Regions from separate parts of the Fictibacillus sp. WQ 8-8 genome, predicted to be linked through region 2. Evidence: a T-box and tRNA genes for the amino acid it is inferred to sense, from the RefSeq annotation. Region 2 holds a T-box; the other holds one or more tRNA genes.
What was found. A T-box is a leader RNA that pairs with one kind of tRNA and senses whether it is charged. The one in region 2 lies ahead of pheS (phenylalanine--tRNA ligase subunit alpha), so its partner is inferred to be a tRNA-Phe.
Positions count from the first base shown of each region.

Region 1 (10,434 bases), on a different contig from region 2:
TATTTCAGCAATTTGTTTGGAGTAAAAAAACGGGGCGGTTCCAAAGCGGCCGTATGGGGCAGCACGGTCGGCCTGCTCCTTGGCCCATTTGTGATTCCTGTTGCCGGCATCATCGCCGGACCGTTTCTGGGTGCGTTTATTGCAGAATTGATCATCGGGCGAAAATCAATAGGAGAAGCGGCTAAGGTAGGGTTTGGCTCAGTTCTTGGTTTTTTGGGAGGAACGGTTGCTAAGATCATCATTCAAGTGATCATGATTGGCTATTTTCTTTTTGTTGTATTATAAAAATAGTGCTTGCTAAAATGTTGGAGACGTGCTATATTTATATCTGTCTCACCGAGGGTTTTCAAAATGGTCATGAAAAAAAGGTTTGACTTACATAGCTTAAAAATGATATAGTAATTCTTGTCCCTTAGAGGACAACATTGTTCCACAGTAGCTCAGTGGTAGAGCTATCGGCTGTTAACCGATCGGTCGTAGGTTCGAGTCCTACCTGTGGAGCCAAAATATGGCGGTGTAGCTCAGCTGGCTAGAGCGTACGGTTCATACCCGTGAGGTCGTGGGTTCGACTCCCTCCGCCGCTACCATATTTTTTTAGGCGATGGCGATCGTGGCGAAGTGGTTAACGCACCGGATTGTGATTCCGGCATTCGTGGGTTCAATTCCCATCGGTCGCCCCATTTTTATTTACATAACTATCTTAATACATAAAATGGACCCTTAGCTCAGTTGGTCAGAGCGGTCGGCTCATAACCGATTGGTCGTAGGTTCGAGTCCTACAGGGTCCACCATTTTTCAGCACATGGAGGTATACCCAAGTCCGGCTGAAGGGATCGGTCTTGAAAACCGACAGGGGTGTAACAACCCGCGGGGGTTCGAATCCCTCTACCTCCTCCATAATTTCTTAATTTTTATATCATCGCAGGGTGGAGCAACGAGCGTTACAGCATGATTATGCTGCGAGTAACCTCAACGGATACACTCCAATGATTACTCGAGTAGAGGAAGAGGTAAAGCCTCTGAGAGACAGTCAATAATTACGGAGGAATAACATCGTCCGTCAACTTAATACCATCGCGGGGTGGAGCAGTCTGGTAGCTCGTTGGGCTCATAACCCAAAGGTCGCAGGTTCAAATCCTGTCCCCGCAACCATAATACCTAAAGTGGCTCGATAGCTCAGTCGGTAGAGCAGAGGACTGAAAATCCTCGTGTCGGCGGTTCGATTCCGTCTCGAGCCACCATTTTCATACATAGTCAACCTTTGCCCAACGTGGTGAAGGTTTTTTGTTTTTAATGAGAAACTTTTGTTTTAATATCTCCCATAACGAGGGATAAAAGAAGTCCGGCTATGTACATAATAAACTTTGATTAAAGAGGGTTAATCGTTGAAAGTTCCGGGTAAATCTGATAATGTATGAGTTGGGATACTTATTAAACATTATTGTTGCTTAACTATGTTTTCAATTTTGGGGTTTTTTCTCCAAAATGAAATATAAAAAATGTTTACATACCAAGGAGGAGATTGATCATGGCAAAGTTTGAACTGCCTGCTTTACCTTATGCTGCAAATGCACTGGAACCACACATTGATGAGACTACAATGAATATTCACCACGACCGTCATCACAAAACGTATGTTGATAACTTGAACGCAGCACTTGAAGGCCAAGCTGAGTTTGAAAACAAAGGCCTAGAGGACCTTCTTTCCAATCTTGATGCATTGCCTGAAAACATTCGCACAGCTGTACGCAACAATGGCGGCGGACATGCGAACCACAGCTTATTCTGGGAAATCCTAAAACCAGGCGGATCCAACGAACCTACTGGTGAAGTAGCTGAACGCATCAACAGTAAATTCGGAAGCCTTGATTCATTCAAGGAAGAGTTTGCAAATGCTGCAAAAGGCCGTTTCGGATCTGGTTGGGCTTGGCTAGTTGTTAATAACGGTGAGCTTGAAGTAACAAGCACAGCGAATCAAGATAACCCTGTGATGGAAGGCAAAACTCCAATCTTAGGTCTTGATGTTTGGGAGCATGCATATTACTTGAACTATCAAAACAAACGTCCAGATTACATTAATGCATTCTGGAATGTAGTAAACTGGGATGAAGTTGAAAAACGTTATAACGAAGCAAAATAATGCAGAAAAGCCGGCCAGGTTCTTTGAAAAAGACCCTGGCCGGTTTTTTTATACTCTTTTTCTAATGATATACAATAAAAACCAATTCTTCGTTTGGCGAATAGCCCCTTTCAGGATGTGAAAACTACATGTGAATTGCAAAGGGGCGAGAACAAAATGAAGTTCAATTTGTTTGGAGACACGGACAGAACGAAAGAATTGCTGCTATTGCTTGTGGTAGGAGGGCTTTTTGCATTAAGTACGGCTCTGTCTAATACGTTTGTTAATATTTATTTATGGAAGCAATCTGGTGAGCTGAAGGATATCGCTCTGTATAATTTATCGATTGTGTGCATTCAGCCTGTTGCTTTTTTTATTGCAGGTAAGTTGACAAAAAAAATTGACAGGGTTATTGTACTTCGGATTGGTGTCATCATATTATCGCTTTTTTATTTGTATGTGCTTTTCCTCGGGAAGCAGGCAAGTGAGTATCTGCTCATTCTTGGCGGACTGCTCGGAGCTGGGCTTGGCTTTTATTGGCTCGCTTTTAACGTGCTGACCTTTGAAGTGACAGAACCTAATACAAGGGATAACTTTAATGGCTACCTTGGGGTGCTAACTTCCTTGTCCGGTATGGTCGGCCCGATTACCTCCGGGTTCTTAATCTCGCAGCTGGATAAGTTTACTGGCTACCGCATCATCTTCAGCGTTTCATTGGTTTTATTTTTCAGTGCGGTTATCATCAGTTTTTTCTTAAGCAGACAGAAGGCCGAGGGGAAGTTTTTTGTCTGGCAGATCCTAAAGTCGAGAGAAACCAACTTAAATTGGGGCCGCATCCTAAATGCCCATTTTTTTCAGGGATTTAGGGAAGGGACGTTCATTTTTTTGATCGTCATATGGGTATACATTATTTCAGACAGTGAATTTGCTCTTGGGACATTTGGGCTTGTTCAATCTGCCGTTTCTTTTGTTGGTTATTTTATCGTCTCCCGGATGATGACAAGAGATAGAAGGAAAAAATCCATCTTTGTCGGAGGATTGATCCTATTCCTTTCTCCGTTCCTTTTTCTGCTTCAAGTCACGTTTCCGCTGCTTCTCTTTTATGGTGTGGTCATCTCCATTGCCTATCCGCTGCTGCTCGTTCCCTATGTTTCCCTGACATATGATGTGATTGGCCGCTCGGATAACGCTGGGCCGATGAGGGTCGAATATATTGTGGTGAGGGAATTGTATTTAAATGCAGGACGGATTCTTTCTATTGTTATTTTGCTTATTACGATCACTTACTTTAATGGAGACTACAGTATTCCGGTGCTGCTGCCTGTACTGGGAGCCGGTCACTTTATCATTTATTTTTGTGTAAGATCAATTCGGTTTGCTACCCTTCAAAAATCTGAGATCATGTCGAACTATTCACAGAACAATACAGACAAGGAAGATGGGACTAGGGTTTGACATTTTTCTTTCGGAAACATTGATTTACTGTTAAAATTATTTTAGTAAATCAATTTGTCGAAAATGGAAAAATAGTATCGAACTATTTCCATACATAAGTAAGGGTGGAATGAATGACTAAAGAAAAAAAGAAAAAGAATCATGTACCGGTGCGTCTAAATGCGTTGTTTCTGGCTGTTTTTTTCCTTTTTTCAGTTTTGATCTTCAGATTGGGCTATGTTCAGATCGTACAGGGTGAAGAATATCACAGGTCCGCTGATAAAAAGGAAAATGTGACTGCAAGGCTGGATGCTCCGAGAGGGAAAATGTTCGACACACAGGATCGAGTGGTGGTTGACAACAAGCCGCTTTATTCCATCACGTATACCCGCACTCAGAAGACGAGTGCAGAGGACCGGCAGGCGATCGCAAAAAAATTGGCGGGCTATATTCAGAAAGATACAAAAAGCGTAACAGAACGGGATAAGAAAGATTATTTTATCTTTTTAAATAAGAAAGAAGTAGAAAGCAGGATCAGCAAACAAGAGAAAAAAGGGCTCAGCGATGACGATTATTACAACCTCATGCTGGAACGGATAACAAAGAAGGATCTGAAAAGCTTTACTCCCCAGCAGATTGAGGTACTGGCCATCAAACGTGAGATGGACAGGGGATACGCCCTGACACCTCAGCGTATTAAGATCGGCGCCAACCAAAAAGAAATAGCAACGATAAGTGAGCATTTGGGTGAATTGCCGGGGGTGGATATCAAGCCAGATGCAAAGCGGGCATACCCTTATGGCGACACGTTCAAAGCTCTGTTCGGGCAAGTAAAACAGATCCCTCAGAGTAAAATGGATTATTACGTTTCTCGGGGAAATGAACGCAATGATCTAGTGGGAACCAGTTTCCTTGAACAGCAGTATGAAGCTCTGCTTAGAGGACAAAAATCAAAAATGAAGTTTGTAACCGACAAATCGGGCAACCCGGTAGGTGATCCCGTTGAAGTGGACGGATCCAGGGGGAAAGACCTCATTCTGACCATTAACATGCAGCTTCAGCAAAAAGTCGAACAAATCATTGAAAAAGAACTGAAGAAAGCCAAGTCAGGAGGCTCGGCTTACGCAAACCGTGATCTGAACGAAGCGTATGTGGTAATGCTCAATCCGGAGAATGGTGAAGTGCTTTCCATGGCTGGAAAACAATACGATAAAAAGACAGGGAAATACAAGAATGCCCCATTTGGAACAGTGTATAATTCCTTCGCCATGGGTTCTGCCGTTAAAGGAGCAACCGTGCTTACTGGTTTGCAGCAAGGTGTGATCACGCCAAATACCCATTTTTACGATGCACCATTAACGTTTGGCGATGGCAGAAAGATGAAATCCCATGAAAACTTGGGGAGCATAGGCCCTGTAAAAGCGCTGGAAGCTTCCTCCAACATTTATATGTGGAACATCGCCATGAAACTTGCCGGTTATGACTATTCTCATAAGCGGTATATTGACCGCCATGTGAACGAGGCATTTAAAGTATTAAGGGATTCTTACAGCCAGTTCGGCCTTGGTGTACCGACAGGGATCGACCTGCCTTCAGAGGCCACAGGTTATAACACAGGTATGAGTGACCAATTGGCACAGGCGATGTTCTTTGCGATCGGACAATTCGATACTTATACACCTCTTCAGATGGCACAGTATGTCTCCACGATTGCCAACAATGGATATCGGATGCAGCCTCATCTGCTGAAAGAGGTTCGTGAACCATCCGTTCAGCCGGGTAAAATGGGGAAACTCGACTATAAGTTTGAACCCAATGTTATGAATAAAATTGAAATGAAACAGGAGTACCTTGATGTTGTTCATCAGGGGTTCCGCCAGGTTATGGTCGGAAGCAAGGGAACGGCCGCAGCTTATTTCAAACATAAGAGTTATAACCCTGCCGGCAAGACAGGTACAGCTGAAGTAGACAAGAAGTCAGGCTTAAACAACAAAACATTGATCGGTTATGCTCCATATAACCATCCGGAAGTGGCTTTTGCTGTTGTCGTCCCAAATGTACGAGAAGGCTCGATCAATAACGAAATCGGTGCAGCTGCACTGGATGAATATTTTAAACTGAAAAAAGACGGAAATAAGAAAAATTAACTAGATAAGTTCATTGCAAAACGCGTCCTTTGGGCGCGTTTTTTTCTGTGTATAATTTATTCTAGTTAGAAAAACATAGGACTGTAGTCTTGTTAAATTTACAATCTCTTTACATTCCATTCAAACAGCATTAATAATCCTCGCTTATTCTAGTAATGTAAAGTGATTAACAGAACTTGTTGGGGGTGTGCGATAGAGACAAAGGACACACAGATGAAGCAAAATCTCTATCAAAAAAAATCTTTTAAAAATTATTCTAGGGGGACCTAAAACATGAAGAAAATGAAATCCGCTTACCTTTTAGCAGTACTGGCCATGCTCCTCGTGTTCGCTACAGCATGTGGAAACAAAAATAATGAAGGTGCGTCAACAGATGGCGGCAAAAAAGCATCGGGCTCCATCGTTATCTCTGGTTCAAGTGCAATGCAGCCGCTTGTTGCAGCAGCAGCAGAACAATTTAAACAAGATAACCCTGACGCTGATATTCAAGTACAAGCAGGCGGAAGCGGAACTGGTTTAAGCCAAGTATCTGAAGGCGCTGTAAAGATCGGTAACTCTGATGTTTTCGCTGAAGAAAAAGAAGGAATCCCAGCTGACAAGCTTAAAGATCACCAAGTTGCAGTAGTCGGTATGTCTGCAGCAGTTAACCCTGAAGTAGGCATTAAAGATATTTCTAAAAAAGACCTGATTAAAGTATTCACAGGAAAAGTGAAAAACTGGAAAGAACTTGGCGGAAAAGACCAAAAGATCGCTTTAATCAACCGTCCTGATTCTTCTGGAACTCGTGCTACATTCGTAAAATACGGTCTTGACGGCAACACACCTGTTGAAGGCGCAGCTACAGAAGATTCTTCCAACACGGTTCAAAAGCTAATCAAAGAAACTCCTGGTGCAATCGGATACCTTGCTTTCTCTTACTTCACAGATAACAGCGGTGTAACACCACTTAGCATTGACGGAGTTAAACCAACTGATGAAAATGTACAAACAGGTAAATTCCCAATCTGGGCTTATGAGCACTCTTATACTAAAGGAGAGCCAAAAGGCTTGGAAAAACAGTTCCTTGATTATTTAATGAGCGATGACATTCAAAATAAACTTGTTCCTGATCAAGGATACATCCCTGCAAGCAAAATGGAAGTTAAACGTGATGCCGAAGGGAAAGTTACGAAAAAGTAACCATAAAGAAAGTTAAGAAGGCCTAAATCAGGGTAAGTATCCATATTGAAGTGGATATTTACCCTGTTAGGGCGTTTTGGGGAGGTACGAAAATGGATAATAAGACAATGACAGCCAGTCAAAGGCTGCTGAAAAAATCAAACAAGTCTGCACTTCAAATGGAAATGCGGGGGAAGTCAATAGTGTTAATCAGTGCGCTGATTATTATAAGTGCCACGATTGCTATTACGATTTTCCTAGGTACTAAAGGATTACAAGCCTTTTTTAATAACGGGGTAAGTATTTATGAATTTTTAACCAGCACGAACTGGAATCCAACCAACGCAGAGAGTCCAGCCTATGGTGCCCTACCATTCATAATTGGTTCTTTTGCTGTTACCATCCTATCTGCTTTAATTGCAGCACCTCTTGGTATTGGCGGTGCAATCTTTATGACGGAAATTGCGCCTTCCTGGGGAAAAAAGATTCTCCAGCCGGTTATTGAATTGCTTGTTGGTATTCCATCTGTTGTTTATGGATTCATCGGCCTTTCCGTTCTTGTTCCGTTCCTCCGCGATACAGTGGGCGGACAAGGATTCAGTTTGCTCGCAGGTATGATTGTCCTTTCCATTATGATTCTCCCTACAGTAACAAGTATCGCTACAGATGCGATGAGTTCGTTGCCAAAGGGGCTAAGGGAATCTTCTTACGCGATCGGTGCGACACGTTGGCAAACCATTTGGAGAGTATTGATTCCTGCGGCTATGCCCACACTTTTAACCGCTGTTGTTCTTGGGATGGCTCGTGCGTTCGGTGAAGCACTTGCTGTTCAGATGGTCATCGGAAACGTTCGTACACTTCCATCTGCGATCACTGATCCATCAGCTACATTAACGACCATCATTACGTTGAACATGGGGCACACGACCTTTGGTAGCGTGGAAAATAATGTTCTTTGGTCGCTTGCGCTTATTCTTTTAGCGATGTCCTTTATCTTTATCATCTTAATTCGTTATCTTTCTTCAAGGAGGCAGTTCTAATGAACAGCAAAGTTACAGACCGCATTGCTACTTTTATTTTTTACTTGATCGCAGCAACGATCGTTACTGTTCTAGTCGGACTGCTCGGATATATTATTTTTCATGGTTTTTCAAAGCTTAACCTTGAATTTTTAACCTCTCCATCAAGCTCCTTCAGAGCAGGCGGAGGTATTGGGAACCAGCTTTTTAACTCTTTCTATATTCTCTTCCTAACCATGGTGTTCACGATTCCGCTTGGACTTGGAGGCGGAATTTACATGGCAGAATATGCACGTCCAGGGAAGCTGACAAATGCGATCAGAACATGTATTGAAGTATTGGCTTCATTGCCATCGATTGTCATCGGTATGTTTGGATTATTAATGTTCGTTAATCTTACAGGCTGGGGATATTCAATCCTCGGCGGCGCACTGGCACTTACAGTGTTTAATCTTCCTGTTATGGTAAGGGTTTGTGAAGATGCCCTCCTTACGGTTCAAAGAGACCAAAAAGAAGCTAGTCTTGCTCTCGGAATCACACACTGGCACACGATCAAAACGGTCCTGCTTCCGGCAGCATTTCCAAGCATTCTAACTGGAGCGATTCTTGCATCAGGCCGTGTGTTCGGTGAAGCTGCAGCATTGCTCTTTACGGCAGGACTTACAACGCCAACGCTTGATTTCGCAAACTGGAATCCGTTTGATTCGACTTCTCCTCTTAACGTGTTCCGTCCGGCAGAAACACTTGCGGTGCATATTTGGGCGGTTAACACACAAGGGTTAATTCCTGATGTGCGCGAAGTGGCAGACGGATCCTCAGCAGTTCTGATTATCTCTGTATTGATCTTTAACTTGCTGGCCCGCTGGATCGGCAGTGTGGTTCACAGAAAGATAACAGCTTCTAAATAACTTTAGAATATAGGTGGGGTAACATGAAAACTGTGATGGAAAAAAAAGAGACAAAACCATTAACTGAACAACCGAATAAAGAGAATAATCCGGTTGCTTTAAATATCGAAAACTTGAATATTTATTACGGTGACAACCATGCGGTAAAAGAGGTCAATTTTTCAATCGAGAAGAACGGTGTGACAGCGTTGATCGGTCCGTCAGGCTGCGGAAAATCAACCTTCCTTCGTTCCATTAACCGTATGAATGACCTGATTCCCGGGGCACGAAGCACAGGTGGAATCATCTATGACGATGTTAATCTGATCGGCGATGACATAAATGTTGTCGCTCTTCGGAAAGAAATCGGCATGGTGTTTCAAAAGCCCAATCCATTTCCTAAGTCTATCTACAATAATATTACGCATGCTTTGAAGTTCAACGGAATCCGTTCGAGAAAGAAGCTTGATGAAATTGTGGAAGAAAGCCTTCGGAAGGCCGCTTTGTGGGATGAAGTTAAAGACAGGCTTCATGAGTCGGCTTTATCATTGTCTGGCGGGCAGCAGCAGCGCCTTTGTATTGCCAGAACCCTGGCCATGAAACCGAACATCCTTCTCCTTGATGAGCCTGCGTCTGCATTGGATCCTATTTCTAATGCTAAGATTGAAGACCTGATCATAGAGCTGAAAAAGGATTATACCATTGTAATTGTGACGCATAACATGCATCAGGCTTCACGTATTTCAGATAAGACCGCTTTCTTCTTAAATGGAGTGCTGGTTGAATTTGATAAGACAGATAAGATCTTTACGAATCCATCAAAAAAGGATACAGAAGACTATATTACAGGCCGCTTCGGATAAGGGGGATAATGATGGGACAAGCAGTATTGGCAGCAGAGAAAATGGTTTTTGATATCAAGAATTTAAATTTGTGGTACGGAAAAAATCTGGCACTGAAAGATATCGATTTTACGATTTACAATAATGAGATAACAGCAATCATCGGACCATCGGGATGCGGGAAATCAACGTTTATCAAAACGTTGAACCTAATGATCCAGAATATCCCGGGAGTCAGGATGTCCGGTGAAATTAATTACGGCCATCATAACTTAATCAATGGAAAGGTGGACCTTGTCGATTTGAGAAAAAAAGTCGGTATGGTGTTCCAGAAAGCCAATCCTTTTCCAAAGTCAATCTATGAAAATGTAGCCTACGGACCCAAAATTCATGGGGTAAAGAAAAAAGGGAAACTGGATGAGATTGTAGAACGTTCATTAAGAGATGTGTTTTTGTGGGATGAAGTGAAGGACCGGCTAAATACATCTGCTTTAGGCTTGTCAGGAGGCCAGCAGCAACGGTTATGTATTGCCAGAGCCATTGCCACCAAGCCGGATGTCATTTTGATGGATGAACCAACATCTGCACTCGATCCAATCTCAACTATAAAAATCGAGGAACTCGCTCTTGAGCTGAAGAAAAACTATTCCATTGTTATGGTTACCCATAACATGCAGCAGGCGGCAAGGGTTTCTGACCGTACGGCATTCTTCTTGATGGGTGAACTGATTGAATACGATCTGACGAGCAAAATCTTTTCCGCTCCTTCAGATAAGCGGACAGAGGACTATGTAACCGGACGTTTTGGATAATAAGAAGAGGAGTGAC
Region 1 covers NZ_JAMXKG010000004.1:325,186-335,619, reverse strand. Annotated here, with positions in the region: gene M1K46_RS11295 (DUF456 domain-containing protein) at 1-285, shown strand, start outside; tRNA gene M1K46_RS11290 (tRNA-Asn) at 430-504, shown strand; tRNA gene M1K46_RS11285 (tRNA-Met) at 511-587, shown strand; tRNA gene M1K46_RS11280 (tRNA-His) at 605-680, shown strand; tRNA gene M1K46_RS11275 (tRNA-Ile) at 715-791, shown strand; tRNA gene M1K46_RS11270 (tRNA-Ser) at 805-897, shown strand; tRNA gene M1K46_RS11265 (tRNA-Met) at 1,076-1,152, shown strand; tRNA gene M1K46_RS11260 (tRNA-Phe) at 1,166-1,241, shown strand; gene M1K46_RS11255 (superoxide dismutase) at 1,529-2,140, shown strand; gene M1K46_RS11250 (MFS transporter) at 2,297-3,574, shown strand; gene M1K46_RS11245 (peptidoglycan D,D-transpeptidase FtsI family protein) at 3,688-5,700, shown strand; gene M1K46_RS11240 (phosphate ABC transporter substrate-binding protein) at 5,974-6,879, shown strand; gene pstC (phosphate ABC transporter permease subunit PstC) at 6,987-7,898, shown strand; gene pstA (phosphate ABC transporter permease PstA) at 7,898-8,785, shown strand; gene pstB (phosphate ABC transporter ATP-binding protein PstB) at 8,809-9,627, shown strand; gene pstB (phosphate ABC transporter ATP-binding protein PstB) at 9,639-10,418, shown strand.
Region 1: it has a tRNA-Phe gene. The T-box ahead of pheS (phenylalanine--tRNA ligase subunit alpha) is inferred to sense a tRNA for this amino acid. The anticodon was not compared.

Region 2 (10,434 bases):
AATGGAAGGCCGAAGCATGTTCCTCATTTTAGCACCAACAACCGAAAAATAATTACTTTCCAGGGAGGAATCCAATCATGCCTAAAATGAAAACACATAAAGGTGCTGCAAAGCGCTTCAGAAAGACTGGAACAGGTAAACTTAAGCGTGCACGTGCGTTTACAAGCCATATGTTCGCTAACAAATCTACTAAAGCCAAGCGTAAACTTCGCAAAGCGAAGATTGTTACAAGCGGAGATTACAAACGTATCCGTACACTATTAACTTACAAGAAAAAATAATAATAACTGATCGTATATATCTAGGAGGGTATTAAAATGCCAAGAGTAAAAGGTGGCTATGTGTCACGTCGTCGTCGTAAAAAAGTATTAAAGTTAGCTAAAGGTTATTTCGGATCCAAACATAAGTTATTTAAAGTTGCTCAACAGCAAGTTTTCAAATCTCTTATGTATGCATACCGTGACCGCCGTCAAAAGAAACGTGATTTCCGTAAACTTTGGATCACTCGTATCAACGCGGCAGCTCGCACAAACGGTCTTTCTTACAGCCGTTTAATGCATGGCCTAAAAGTTGCAGGCATCGACATCAACCGAAAAATGCTTGCTGAAATCGCTGTTTCTGATGAAAAAGCATTCGGTGAACTTGCTTCTAAAGCAAAAGACAGCCTAAAAGCATAAATTAAGAACCAAAAAGCCATTTTCCATGAAGGAAATGGCTTTTTTCTATAAAAGGAGATTTAGTTTGTATGATCTACATTTATTTAATTCTCGTTAACGTTATTGCCTTTTGGCTGATGCATCATGATAAGGAAGCGGCCAAGGCAGGGAAGTGGCGGACGCCGGAACGCCGCCTGTGGCTGTTTGCGATCATAGGAGGCGCCTGCGGGATTTGGGCAGGGATGGTGCAATTTCGGCATAAAACAAAGCATCCAAGCTTTCAAGTCGGAGTGCCATTGCTTGTGCTTGCCGACATTTTCATCATTGCCAGGTACTTCATTTAATCTGCACTCTTAATCCTGCTGCAGATAGCGTTTATCCTTAAGGAAGAGCCTCCAAAACACATAAAAGCCGGGAGTAAGGATCGCTAAACCAACAGCATACATGATCATGAGCGAATAGAACGTTTCTTTCGCTGTAAAGGCATCGTATATGGTCAGGCTCGGATAAACGATGTAAGGCAGGTGAGCCATTCCATATCCGTAACTCGCCAAGCCGTATTGTGCGACAGTTGCGAGCAGAGCCACACGGGGTTTACCTGCTGCTTTCCCATCTTTGTTACTGAGCCATAGAGAGGCATAGCCCACGATGAATGCCAGGGTGGAAAGGATGAACCATATCCTTTGATCATACAGATTATCGAGCAGCCACCCGGCCTCAGGCTGTATGACCAGCAGTGTGATCACAGCAGCAAGAAGGGTGGAGGGGCCAAGAATCAGTACGTTCCCCCTGTAGAGCCTATAGGCGCCTTCTTGTTTAGAGACCCTTGAGTAATCCGCGAGAAACAAGGATGACAAGAACAGTTCAGAAGTAAGCCCGAACAAAATGTACATATATAAGGAAGGGCTCGTAAACAGCTTTCCAAGGAGAAGGGTATCTTTTCCGTTCATACCTTCAATAAAACCACCCTGGCTTACAGGGAGTACCGTGATCAGGAGTGCCGGTATCAAAACTCCGCACACACCGGAAATAAAGAACATCGTCTTTCTGTATCCTTGAACGGAATAAGAAAAAACCATAAAGGCACTCCGTATGGAAAGCAGAAACAAGATCAGCGAAATCGGGATCAGCAGCACGGTTCCGAGTGTAAAGGCGCCTTTCGGAAAAAAACCGACAAAGGCGACTACGAGAAGAACAAGAAAAACATTTGTAATTTCCCAGGTCGGTGAAAGAAATCGGTTGGCTATTTTTCCTGCAAAGGTCCGATGGTCATTGTAGATCATCGCCCAGAATCCTGCCCCGAAATCAATCGATCCAAAAATGCTATAGATGAAGATAAAGGTCCATAAGACCAATATGGCAATAACTTCTTCGTTCATTATGCTCCCTCTTTCGTCATTTAATAGCCAGAGTATTTTTCAAAGTCCTTGGATACCGGATGCCGTTTAAAATAGCTTGTAAGAATCAGGATCGTCAGGACGCTCAGAAGCAGGTAGAGACCGATGAACAATAGAAACAAGGGAGCAAGATTTTCTGATTGTGTAGCTGCTTCTGCTGTGGTCTGGACCCTGTAAATCGTCCAGGGCTGTCTTCCGCTGCAGCTGAAAATCCATCCGAATTCGATGCCAAGCATGGAAAGTGGACCGGAAAAGATTAAGGTGAACAGAAGCCATTTTGGAAAAGGCTTCTGTTTTCTTTTGCCGTAATACCACCAGAAAAACAAAGCGACTGCAGCCAGTCCCAACAGGAAAAACCCAATCCCAACCATGATATTAAACAGGGTGTGCACATAAAAAGGAGGCCAGGTTTCACGCGGGAATTCATAGAGGCCTTTGACTTCGGTATCAAACTTGCCGGCAGCGAGCCAGCTGAGCATCCATGGGATCTCAATTCCATATTTCACTTCTTCTGTTTTGGGATCGGTGAAACCTCCGATCGCAAGAGGAGCATATCGCTGGGTTTCAAATAAGCCTTCGGCTGCGGCTAGCTTCTCGGGTGAGTGTTCATGCAGGATCTGTGCAGAGTGATGACCTGAAAAACTTGAAATCAATGAAAAAATCAAACCAACGACAATGGCCATTAAAAATCCTTTTTTATGATAGACAGATTCTTTCTTCGTAAGATTCCCTCTTAAAAGCTTATAAGCCCCTACAGAAGCCAGGGCAAAACCGCCAGTCATATACGCAGTCACTGATACATGGAAGGCTGTTGAAAGAAAACTCGGATTGAAAAAGGCATCCCATGGATTGACATCATAAATAGTGCCGTCCTTTGTAATCTTAAATCCGTCAGGTGTATTCATCCACGTATTGACAGCGGTGATTAGAATGGCGGATGCTACAGCTCCAAACGCCACCAAGATGACAGAGATGATCCTGAAATACTTTGGCAGCCTGTCTGCTGCGTAAACGTAGATGGACATGAACAAAGCTTCAATAAAGAAGGCGAAAAGTTCAATCTGGAAAGGAAGCGAGATAACCTTTCCTACAATCTCCATAAAACCTGGCCAAAGCAAAGAAAGCTGGACCCCGACGATCGTTCCTGAAGGGATAGCCACACCGAGCAGAACAGCAAAGGCCTTTGTCCAGCGTTTAGCCATTATGGCATAATCATTGTCTTTTTTTACTTGATGAAGAATTTCTGCGATGACGATCATGAGGGGAATACCAACACCAAGCGTTGCAAAAATGATATGAAAGGCAAGAGACGTTCCGAAAAAAGCACGAGCCAACACGACTGTATCCATGAAAACCACTCCTCAACCTAATGGTTATCTGTAAAAGAAAACCAGCTTTTCTAATCTTTAACCTGTCATAAAAGTTATGGAAATATTCATGGATCTGGAAGAAGGAAGAGCATAACTGCTCGTCTTATGTCATAAGATGGCGATAAAGGAGGGTTGAATCATGCAGCATGAGCTCACAGAGATCCTTGGAATTTTGAAGTTTGCAGGTATTTTTGCTCCTGTCTTTTTCATTCTGCTCCATATGATGAGGCAGTTTCTTTTTCTGCCAGTAGGTTTGATCTGTATGGCAGGCGGGGTCTTGTTCGGGTCGGTTTATGGGACGCTTTATTCGATAATCGGCATTACCCTGTCCAGTTTGCTGTTCTACGGACTGCTGAGAAAAATGCCGAAGTCGCTCAACCGGTTCATGAAAATCAAGCGGAAAATCGTAGGCAAACGAATGCCGTTCTCATTGGGCCAAATCGCAATTTTAAAGCTAATTCCTTTCATCCATTTTTCCCTGCTCTCTCTGTTTGTCCTGGAGATAACGAAAAGTTTTAAGGAATATACAAAAGCAAGCGTGGTATCCAACGTTCCGCTTGCCTTCATGTACTCTACGTTCGGCCATTATATCTTTCATCTCTCTGTGGTTTGGGGAATCGGAATTGCAGCCATGATGCTCGTCCTGTTTCATCTCCTCAGAAAGAAAGAATGGATTGTCAAATGGGAGGACTTTTTTGAAAAAAAAGAGAATACACCTGCGAAAAGTGCATGATAACGCGATCCAGCCTCAGGGGACTCCAACCTGGGGTTTTTTGGTGTGTTTTTAAGGAAATCATATGTTTGTTATAATGAGCGAAAGGAGTGGATATCGTGGGTTTTAAAGAACTATTTGAAATGCAGAAGCATCTGAATGATCGAATTATACAAGAGCATGGTTTACATAACGATGACCTTTATGATCAGCGTCTGCTCGCCCTGCTTGTCGAGCTAGGGGAGCTGGCCAATGAAACCCGTTGTTTTAAATACTGGAGTGTTAAACCTGCATCATCGGACAGTGTCATTCTTGAGGAATATGTGGACGGACTTCATTTTATCCTGTCGGTTGGGCTTGACATGGGGATGGATGATATAGAAATCCATACAGTTGCAAGCAATGAAGACCTGACAGGCCAATTCCTATCACTTTACCGGCTCATCAGCGGCCTGCAAGGCAAAAAAGACAAAACCCTGTTTAGCCAATTGTTTTCTGAATTCATTGGCCTCGGCCAGCTTCTTGGCTTTTCGGTAGAAAATATCGTGGATGGTTACTACAAAAAGAATGAAATCAATCATCAGCGTCAGGATGAAGGGTATTAAAAGTAAAAATCCCGGGAGGATCTCCCGGGACTTTTACTATTTCAAACCGCTGGAAAGGGTTGAGAGCATTTCTTCTTTTTTCTGGTTGTCGGATTCTTTCCAGATCACTTCAAACAGTACACCAAGACCAGGAAGCATTTTTTCTTCACCGCTTTGGATCGCATCAACGATTGTACTTTCCAATTGTTCTTTATTGTTTCCGGAAACATTGGCAAGAACTGCTTTACGGATATCGATATCCATCATTATCACCTCAAACAGATTTATTTCATTAAGTTTGTGACTATTTCCTAGTTTTTATTAAGGGCCGATGGATTATGTATCATTTTGAAGATATAATAAAAAAAGTTGAAAGAGATTAAAGGATGGTTGAACCAAATGAAACGGATTGAATCAGAACAAAATGCCTCCATAAAACAATGGAAAAAACTATACACGAGAAAAGAACGGGATAAATTAGGACAATACATTATTGAAGGGCCTCATCTGATTGAAGAAGCAATGAACCATAACGTCCAGATTGCTCATCTGATTATAGAGGAATCCTACCCGATGCCGAATGAATGGGAACAGCTTCGCCTGGACCCATGGGTAGTTTCTAAAAAAATCATGGGAATCCTAAGTGATACTGAACATCCGCAGGGAGTTTTGGCAATTTGCCGTATGAGTTCAAAGGAGTTACAAGTAAAAACCGGCGGAAAATACCTGCTTGTGGACGGCGTTCAGGATCCTGGAAACCTTGGTACAATAATTAGAACCGCAGACGCTGCAGGTCTGGACGGGATTGTGCTTGGTGAAGGAACTGTCGATGTTTATAACAGCAAGGTTCTTCGCTCTACACAAGGTTCGCTGTTCCACCTTCCCGTTGTAAAAGGAAATCTTCAGGATTGGATCGCAGCGTGCAGACAGAAACAGGTACCTGTTTTCGTTTCTGCACTAAAAGGTGCCCAATCATTGCATGACGTGCAATCTTCAGGAACGTTTGCGCTCGTTGTAGGAAACGAAGGCAGCGGAGTGAGGATGGAAATTATGGAATCCGCAGACCAGCTTGTCTATATCCCGATGTTCGGGAATGCTGAATCACTAAACGTTGCTGTTGCGGCTGGAATCATGCTGTATGAACTTCAGAAGAACAGGAAATAACAAAAAGGAATACATTATAAAATAGATTGGCAATTGCACAGATAAGGAAGTTCAACTATAATAAGAAGACAACTGCATGAATAAAATGCATCGATGGAGAGTAGTAAATAAGAGCTCGCCGGCAAAGGGAGGAAACACCTTGACTGAAAGTGTTTCTCCGGTAGAATTTATCGAATTCGCTCCTGAGCAGTCGCCTGAACCTACAAGTAGGGTGGACCGGACCAAGTCCGTTATGAAAACGAAGTGAACAAGTATGATGGCGTTGGCCTGAATTCTTGATTAATCTGGGTGGTACCGCGAATCCTCGTCCCTTTTATGGACGGGGTTTTTTTATTTCTAAAGGAGGCAAGATGTTATGCAGGACCGATTGCAGGCATTAAAGGAAGAAGCATTGGTGAAAATTCAGCAAGCAAATGAGCTGAAAGAATTACAGGACATCAAAGTATCTTATTTGGGTAAAAAAGGGCCGATCACAGAAGTACTGAAAGGGATGGGGAAACTATCTCCGGAAGAACGTCCTGTTATTGGGGCTTATGCGAATGAAGTAAGGGATGCGATCACAGCTGCGCTTGATACGAAAATCAGCCAGATGGAACAGGCTGCTATTGAAGAAAAGCTGAAAAAAGAATCGATCGATGTTACACTTCCGGGCCGGCCGGTCAGAAAGGGGAACTCCCATCCGTTAACGGCAGTCGTTGAAGAGATTGAAGATCTTTTCTTAACGATGGGCTTCACGGTGGCAGAAGGCCCTGAAGTGGAAACCGATTATTACAATTTTGAAGCACTGAACCTTCCGAAAGGACATCCGGCAAGAGACATGCAGGATTCATTCTTTATTACAGAAGACATTCTGCTTCGTACACAGACTTCTCCGGTGCAGGCAAGAACGATGGAAAAACATCACGGAAGAGGCCCGGTAAAAATAATTTCTCCGGGGAAAGTGTACAGAAGGGATGACGATGATGCGACTCACTCTCATCAGTTCATGCAGATCGAAGGACTTGTCGTCGATGAGAATGTCCGCTTGAGTGACTTAAAAGGTGTTCTTGAAACCTTCGCTAAAAAAATGTTCGGCGAAGAGCGCAAAATCCGATTGCGCCCAAGCTTTTTCCCATTCACAGAACCGTCTGTCGAGATGGATATTTCCTGTTTTAAATGTGGTGGAAAAGGCTGCTCGATCTGTAAGCATACTGGCTGGATTGAAATCCTTGGAGCAGGTATGGTCCATCCGAACGTATTGGAGATGGCAGGCTTCGACTCAAAGAAATACACAGGGTTTGCATTTGGAATGGGCCCTGAACGGATTGCGATGCTGAAGTATGGCATTGATGATATCCGTCATTTTTACACAAACGATCTTCGTTTCTTAAAACAATTTAAAAAGGCATAAGGAGGGGAAGCCTGTGTTAGTTTCATATAACTGGCTGAAAGAGTACGTAAATATTAATATCAGTGCTGCAGAGCTTGGTGAAAAAATTACGAAAAGCGGAATTGAAGTAGAAATCGTGGAATCCCTCAACAAAGGGATTACAGGAGTGGTCGTCGGACATGTGCTGGAATGTGTTCAGCATCCAAATGCCGATAAACTCCGTGTCTGTAAAGTCGACATCGGTGAAGAAGACCCGGTACAAATCGTGTGCGGTGCTCCAAACGTGGCTGCTGGCCAAAAAGTGCCGGTAGCGCAAGTAGGTGCTGTACTTCCTGGAAACTTCAAGATTAAGAAAGCGAAACTTCGCGGAGAAGCGTCTCATGGAATGATCTGTTCACTTACTGAACTTGGTGTGGAAACGAAATTGGTGCCGAAAGAGTATTCAACAGGGATTTTCGTTATGCCTTCCGATGCGGAAGTTGGCAGCGATGCCTTGAGTTATTTGAACCTGGATGACTATGTTCTTGAACTCGGATTGACACCAAACCGTGCCGACTGCTTAAACATGATTGGTGTGGCTTACGAGGTTGCTGCCATTCTAAATGAGGAGCTTCGTCTTCCTGAAGTTTCCGTAGATTATACAGCTGAAAAAGCTTCAGATTATATTTCGGTAAAAGTTGATGCAAAAGAAGATAATCCTTACTACGGAGCCATGGTGATCAAGAATGTTACGATCGCGCCATCACCTCTTTGGCTGCAAAACCGTTTGATTGCAGCAGGAATCCGTCCAATCAATAATGTGGTCGATATAACGAACTACGTATTGCTCGAATACGGACAGCCGCTCCACGCCTTTGACTATGACCGTTTCGGATCAAAGGAAGTAGTTATCCGCCGGGCGAAAGACGGAGAAGAAATTGTGACGCTTGATGATGCAGTACGAATTTTAAACAGCAGCCATCTTGTGATCACCAATGGAGAAGTACCTGTTGCTGTGGCCGGTGTAATGGGCGGAGCAACATCAGAAGTTCAGGAAGATACGACGACTGTACTGCTGGAAGCTGCTTATTTTGAAGGACAGCGTGTAAGAGCAGCATCCAAGGATCTTGGACTTCGAAGTGAAGCAAGTGCACGCTATGAAAAAGGCATCGACCGCAACCGTGTATATGAGGCTGCTCAACGTGCTGCTTCCTTAATGGCGAAATATGCCGGAGGAGAAGTGGCAGAAGGCATCGTAGAAGATGGCGAACGCTTGGTAAGTGAAGGAAGAGCTGAAGTCACCCAAACAAGGATTAACAGCTTGCTCGGAACTTCTATTGAAAACGAACAGATCAGTGAAATCTTTACGAGACTTCGTTTCCAATTTGAGGTACAAGGAGAAACATTCAAGGTTACCGTTCCAGCCCGAAGGCCGGATATTACCATCGATGCGGATCTTGTAGAGGAAGTGGGAAGAATCTACGGTTATGACCGTATTCCGACAACGTATCTTGTAACGGAAGGCCGTCCAGGAGGATTGAGCCCCTATCAGGCAGCTCGCAGAAAGGTTATGCGTTATCTTGAAGGCGCCGGGCTCTATCAGGCTGTAACATATGCACTGACGACTCCTGAAAAATCAACCAGTTTCTCTTTTGTGAAGGAGGAGCAGGAAAACGTTCAAACCATCTCGGTTTCCCACCCGATGAGCGAGGAGCGCAGCACTCTTCGCAGTACACTGATTCCGCAGCTTCTTGAAGTAGTGCGCCACAATCATCACCGTTCAATTGATGATGTAGGTGTCTTTGAAATCAGTTCTGTCTTCTTTGCCTACGAACAGCAGATCTCTGTTCTGCCTGAAGAGAAAACATATCTCTCCGGTGCACTGACAGGCTTGTGGAATATCCATCCTTGGCAAGGTGAAAAGAAGAAAACAGACTTCTTTGTTGCAAAAGGAATCCTTGAAGGGTTATTCGAAGAACTCGGATTGTACAGCCGTATCACCTTTGAAAGCGAAAGTTTGAAAGGGATGCATCCTGGAAGAACAGCAGTAATTAAACTCGACAGCATCACCATCGGCTTGATCGGCCAGATTCATCCTGGAACTCAAAAAGAGTGGGATTTAAACGAGACGTACGTGTTTGAATTGGATCTGGATCAGCTTATCCAGGCCACGGTAGAACCTACCGTTTATCACCCGCTTCCTAGATTCCCTTCCATTACACGGGATATTGCATTGGTGGTTGATAAGAACCTGCCTGCAGGAGACTTAAACACTGTGATTTATGAAGCGGGAGGAGCTCTCCTCAAGGAAAGCAGCCTGTTTGATCTGTACGAAGGAGAACATATGGAAGAAGGCAAAAAATCACTCGCCTTTTCTTTGAAATATTTTGATCCGGAACGTACACTTACGGATGAAGAAGTGACAAAAGCTCATGATAACATCCTGCGCAGTCTGGAAGAACGTTTTGGAGCTGAGCTTCGAAAATAGTAAGCCAAATAGAAACCCGCATGTCTCTCTTGGGACTGCGGGTTTTGTTATGAAAATAAAGTTTAGCTCCGCTTGCCGTTTGCTAGATTGAGTGCTTTTTTTGTGTTGGCGAAATGAATCTTTGCGATGTCAGTCAGATAATCTGCACCATACTTGCGGATCATTTCCGCTGCTTTTACATCCACTTTGCTGCCGGCGCCTTTCGGGATCTCAATGCCTGTTTTAGCACTGATTTTATCCATCTCTTTAATAAAAGCATAGCGGGCGAGAATGGATGAGGCGGCCACGGACAGATGAAGCGATTCGCCTTTTGTAGCAAAGAACACTTTGTCTTTTACGATGTTTCCCTCTCTTGAGAGATAATTATAATAAACACCCGGCTCGCAGAACTGATCGATCAATATACCGTCCACGTGGAAGTCTTTTGTTTTTTCCAGCATGTTAAGAAGAGCTTTATTATGCAGAAGAGCTTTCATTTTTCCTTGGCTCATCCCTTTTGCCTGAAGTTCATTGTACCTACTGTTGGGAAGGACGAGCAGGCTGTAAGGGATGGTATGCAGAAGGTCCTTGGCGATGGATACGATCTGTTTGTCGTTCAGAAACTTTGAATCCTTTACTCCAAGTTCTTTTAGCAGTTCAAGCTGTGCCGCTGGAACATAGGAGGCCACGACGGTAATCGGGCCAAAGTAATCTCCCGTTCCCACTTCATCGCTTC
Region 2 covers NZ_JAMXKG010000005.1:165,731-176,164, reverse strand. Annotated here, with positions in the region: gene infC (translation initiation factor IF-3) at 1-52, shown strand, start outside; gene rpmI (50S ribosomal protein L35) at 78-281, shown strand; gene rplT (50S ribosomal protein L20) at 318-677, shown strand; gene M1K46_RS12800 (DUF1294 domain-containing protein) at 746-1,000, shown strand; gene M1K46_RS12795 (cytochrome d ubiquinol oxidase subunit II) at 1,010-2,035, opposite strand; gene M1K46_RS12790 (cytochrome ubiquinol oxidase subunit I) at 2,056-3,402, opposite strand; gene M1K46_RS12785 (TVP38/TMEM64 family protein) at 3,563-4,156, shown strand; gene M1K46_RS12780 (dUTP diphosphatase) at 4,255-4,740, shown strand; gene sspI (small acid-soluble spore protein SspI) at 4,777-4,983, opposite strand; gene M1K46_RS12770 (TrmH family RNA methyltransferase) at 5,119-5,883, shown strand; T-box leader at 5,965-6,198, shown strand; gene pheS (phenylalanine--tRNA ligase subunit alpha) at 6,239-7,273, shown strand; gene pheT (phenylalanine--tRNA ligase subunit beta) at 7,287-9,719, shown strand; gene rnhC (ribonuclease HIII) at 9,782-10,434, opposite strand, start outside.